Regions from separate parts of the Nonomuraea sp. LP-02 genome, predicted to be linked through region 1. Evidence: predicted binding sites of a transcription regulator. Region 1 holds the regulator's gene; the other holds the start of a gene.
What was found. The regulator HrcA, encoded in region 1, represses chaperone genes, less so after heat shock. The targets are predictions, from matches to a motif close to TTGGCACTCTCNNNNNGAGAGTGCCAA.

Region 1 (2,395 bases):
GAGCTGGACGGTGCAGTGGAGGTCGTCGCCGCGCCGTTCGAAGATCTCGTGGGCCCGCTCGACGATCTCCAGGAACAGGTCTCCGGGCGGGCCGCCGCCGGGGCCGACCTCGCCCTCGCCGGCGAGCTGGATGTGGGTGCCGTCCTCGACGCCCGCCGGGATGCGGACCTTGATGGTGCGGCGGGTGCGCACCCGGCCGTCGCCCGAGCACTCCTGGCAGGGGTGGCGGATGATGGTGCCGAAGCCGCCGCACTGCGGGCACGGCCGCGAGGTCATGACCTGGCCCAGGAACGAGCGGGTGACCTGGGAGATCTCGCCGCGCCCGTTGCACATGTCGCAGGTGTCGGGGTGGGTGCCGGGCGAGGCGCCGGCGCCGTGGCAGACCTCGCACACCACGGCCGTGTCGACGACCAGCTCGCGGGTGGTGCCGAACGCCGTCTCGCGCAGGTCGAGCTCGACCCGGATGGTGGCGTTGCGACCCCGGCGGGCGCGCGAGCGCGGGCCACGGGCCCCCGCGGCGGTGCCGAAGAAGGCGTCCATGATGTCGCTGAACGGGAAGCCCGCGCCGAAGCCGGCGCCCGCTCCCGCGCCGGCGAAGGAGGAGTCGCCCCCCAGGTCGTACATCTGGCGCTTGTTCGGATCGGACAGCACCTCGTAGGCCTGCGTGATCTCCTTGAACCGCTCCTGGGTGTCAGGATCGGGGTTCACGTCGGGGTGCAACTCGCGGGCGAGCCGGCGGTATGCCTTCTTGATCTCGTCCTGACTCGCGTCACGCCGCACCCCGAGGGTGGCGTAGTAGTCGCTGTTTGCCACTTATCGACCTCTTATGATGCAGCCAGGATCTGGCTGACGTAGCGAGCCACCGCGCGCACGGCGCCCATCGTCACGGGATAGTCCATCCTGGTGGGACCCAGCACACCGAGCCGGGCGAGTTGGTTGTCGCCAAGACCGTATCCGGTTGCGACCACGGATGTGCCCTGGAGGTAGGGGTTTTCCGAGCCGATCCGTACGGTGAGCGCGGACGGGGTGTCGGGGGAGGTCTCGCCGAGCAGCCGCATGAGCACGACCTGCTCCTCCAGTGCCTCCAGCACGTCGCGAAGGCCGATGGAGAAGTCCGCTCCGGCGAGGTTGGCCGCGCCCGCGAAGACGATCTTCTCGTCGTACCGCTCCACCAGGGTCTCCAGCAGCACGGAAAGGATCGTGGCGGCGGCCGGACGGTCCTCCACGGGCAGGCGCTCCGGCAGGTCGGCGACCAGCTCGGGAACGCTGCTGAGCTGGCAGCCGTCGAGGCCGGAGTTGAGCACCGCGCGCAGGTGCGCGATGCGGGTGTCCTCCAGCGCCTCGGGCAGCTCGACGACGCGCTGCTCGACGCGGCCGGTATTGGTGATGAGCACCAGCATGACGCGGCGCTCGCTCAGCGGCACCAGCTCGACGTGCCGGACGGTCGAGCGGGTGAGCGTGGGGTATTGCACGACGGCCACCTGCCGGGTGAGCTGCGCGAGCAGCCGCACCGTGCGCATGACCACGTCGTCCAGGTCGACCGCGCCGGCCAGGAACGTCTCGATCGCCCGGCGCTCGGCGCCCGACAGCGGCTTGATCTGCGAGAGCCGGTCGACGAACAGGCGGTAGCCCTTGTCCGTCGGCACCCGCCCCGCACTCGTGTGCGGCTGGGTGATGTAGCCCTCCTCCTCCAGCGCGGCCATGTCGTTCCTGACCGTCGCCGGGGAGACCTTCAGATTGTGGCGCTCGGCCAGCGCCTTGGAGCCCACCGGTTCGTTGGTGGACACGTAGTCCTCGACAATGGCGCGGAGCACCGCCAGCTTCCGTTCGTCGAGCACGTGCTCACCTCCTGCCTCTGCCCGTAGGGAAAACGCGGTGCCTAGCACTCTGTGTTCCCGAGTGCCAAGTGTACGGCTCTCGCCCACAGGGTGCGATGACACCGGCTCCCATCCTCTTGCTAGCGTCTTACAAGCGACAGGCTTCACACTTGCGGACATGTCGGACGAAGCACAGCCCCCGTACGGGCCACCGCCCGGACAGGGTCCGTACCACCATCAGCCATTCCCGCCTCAGCCCGGATACGGTCCGCAACCCGGCTCCCAGCCCGGATACGGGCCGCAGCCCGGATACGGTGGGCAGCCGGGATACGGCGCACCTTCGCAGCCGTATGGTCCGCCGCCTCAGTACGGACAATACGGCCAACAACCACAGTTCCCACCACGAATCGATTCCAAAGCCATCAAACCCAGGTTGTGGTGGATCGGCGGCGCCTGGATCGTGGCCGTGCTCTGCGGCGTCCTCGGCATCGTGCTCTTCGTGGGGGGCGTCGCCGGCGGCGTGAGCGACCTCGCGCCCACCAAGACGTTCGCCTCGGGCGAGAGCGTCACCGTCGCCG
Region 2 (2,395 bases), 1.3 Mb from region 1:
ACCACGAGCAGCGGCTTCTTGGTCTGGGCGATCTTCTCCAGCAGCGGCAGGAAGTCCGCGATGGAGGAGACCTTGCCCTGGGTGAGCAGGATGTAGGCGTCCTCGAGGACGGCCTCCATGCGCTCGGGGTCGGTCACCATGTAGGCCGACAGGTAGCCCTTGTCGAACTGCATGCCCTCGGTGAACTCGAGCTCCATGCCCATGGCGTTGGACTCTTCGACGGTGAGGACACCGTCCTTGCCCACCTTGTCGAACGCCTCGGCGATCAGCTCGCCGATCTTGGCGTCCTGGGCGGAGATGGTGGCGACGTTGGCGATCTCGTTCTTGTCGCCGACCTCGCGGGCCACCGCGAGCAGCTTGTCGCTGACCGCCTTGGCGGCCTTGTCGATGCCGCGCTTGAGCGACAGCGGCGAGGCGCCGGCGGCGACGTTGCGCAGGCCCTCACGGACCATGGCCTGGGCCAGGACGGTCGCGGTGGTGGTGCCGTCACCCGCGATGTCGTTGGTCTTGGTGGCCACTTCCTTGGCGAGCTGGGCGCCGAGGTTCTCGTAGCGCTCCTCCAGCTCGATCTCACGAGCGATGGTCACACCGTCGTTCGTGATCGTCGGCGCACCGAACTTCTTGTCGATGACGACGTTGCGGCCCCGCGGGCCGAGGGTAACCTTCACGGCGTCCGCGAGGGCGTTGACGCCGCGCTCCAGCGCGCGCCGCGCGTTCTCGTCGAACTCCAGGATCTTCGCCATGCTGAAAGTCCTCTCCTGGCGTCGAAAGCCCCGGCCGCCCTAAAGCGCCCGGGGCTCGACGCATCCGGCCTACTTCTCGATGATCGCGAGAACGTCGCGGGCGGAGAGCACGAGGTACTCCTCGCCGTTGTACTTGACCTCGGTGCCGCCGTACTTGCTGTAGAGGACGATGTCGCCCTCGGAGACGTCGAGCGGAATGCGCTTCTCGCCGTCCTCGTCCCAGTTGCCCGGGCCCACCGCGAGGACTCGACCCTCCTGCGGCTTCTCCTTGGCGGTGTCTGGGATGACCAGGCCGGAAGCCGTGGTCTGCTCGGCCTCAAGCGGCTGAACCACAATGCGGTCGCCGAGCGGCTTAACGGGAACCTTGGTGGCGGTCGTCACGATCGGACCTCCCCTTCAGATGTGAATGATCAGAAGAGGCGACCAGCTGGGCCTGCCGTCGCGGGTGTCAGACCTGCCTCGTCGCACGTTGGCACTCTCAAGGGGAGAGTGCCAACAGGAAACATATGCAAGAGGGCCTTGACAGTCAACACGAACGCGTCCGCGTCCGCTGACAGCGATCGGAACAACGGGTGTCGATCAGGCGTACGAGCCCTCGGTGAGCTCGGCGAGGACGCCCGGCCGGCTCGGGGTCCAGCCGAGCTCCCGGCGGGTGCGCGCCGCGCCGACCCGCTGGCCGAGGGCCAGGGCCTCGGCGAACTCGGCCCCGAGCGCCTTCGCGGCCTCCTCCAGCGGCCAGGGCTCGGCGACCTCCTTGACGCCGGCCGCGCGGGCCGCCGCCTCGGCCACGTCCGTGAGCGGCACGGCCTCCTCGCTCACGCCGTGGTAGATCGCCGCCCCGCCGCGCTCCACGACCGCCGCCACGAGCTCGGCGAGGTCGTCCACGTGCACGAACGTCCAGGTGGGCACCGTGCCGTCGGCCGAGACGTACACGCCGGTGCCGCGCTCGGCGGCCAGGCCGCGAAGGAGCGCCGGGATGCCGGAGCCCCGGCCGTGCACCACGCCCGGCCGTACGACGGAGCCGCCGCCGCCGAGCACCACCCGCTCCACCTCGTCCCGGTACGCCACGAGCGGAATCGGCCGGGCCGGGCTGTCCTCGTCGCCGCCGTCGATCGCGCCGAGCACCCACACGCCGCTGAGGTACACCAGGCGCGCCCCCGCGGCGGCCGGTACGCCGGCGACGGCGAGGTCGGTCTCACGGTCACCGGTGAGCTGCCCGGCGTGCACGACGACATCGGCACCGCCATCCAGTGCCGCTCGCAGCGCCTCCGGGTCCGACAGGTCGCCGTACCGCTCGCCGGCCGCCGCCGGCACCCGCCTCGCGCCGTCGGCCGGCGGGCGTACGTACGCGATCACCTCGTGGCCCCCCGCGATCAGCCGCTCCACCACGGCCGCCCCGATGTAACCGGTCGCGCCGATCACCAGAACCCGCATCACTCTCACCTCGAAAAGTTCGACATCGAAGTCTTCCACGCCGAAGGTAGCGCCAAGCGTCGAACATTTCAATGTCGTAGGATCGAGCGCATGGACGAGGCGATCGACGCGGTCGACGAGATCATCGGCCAGTGGGCGCGGGCGCGGCCCGGCGTCGACGTGTCCCCCACGGGCGTGATCGGCAGGGTCACGCGCGCCTCGCGGCTGCTGGACCGCGC

Region 2: groES (co-chaperone GroES) is a predicted target of HrcA. The motif match lies at 1,213-1,239, and genes of this name have one in related genera.

The regions. Positions count from the first base shown of each region.
Region 1 covers NZ_JAXCLK010000001.1:4,159,631-4,162,025, forward strand. The annotation lists gene dnaJ (molecular chaperone DnaJ) at 1-813, opposite strand, end outside; gene hrcA (heat-inducible transcriptional repressor HrcA) at 825-1,838, opposite strand; gene SMD20_RS19280 (hypothetical protein) at 2,251-2,395, shown strand, end outside.
Region 2 covers NZ_JAXCLK010000001.1:5,497,888-5,500,282, forward strand. The annotation lists gene groL (chaperonin GroEL) at 1-743, opposite strand, end outside; gene groES (co-chaperone GroES) at 813-1,124, opposite strand; gene SMD20_RS25420 (NAD-dependent epimerase/dehydratase family protein) at 1,323-2,177, opposite strand; gene SMD20_RS25425 (MarR family winged helix-turn-helix transcriptional regulator) at 2,268-2,395, shown strand, end outside.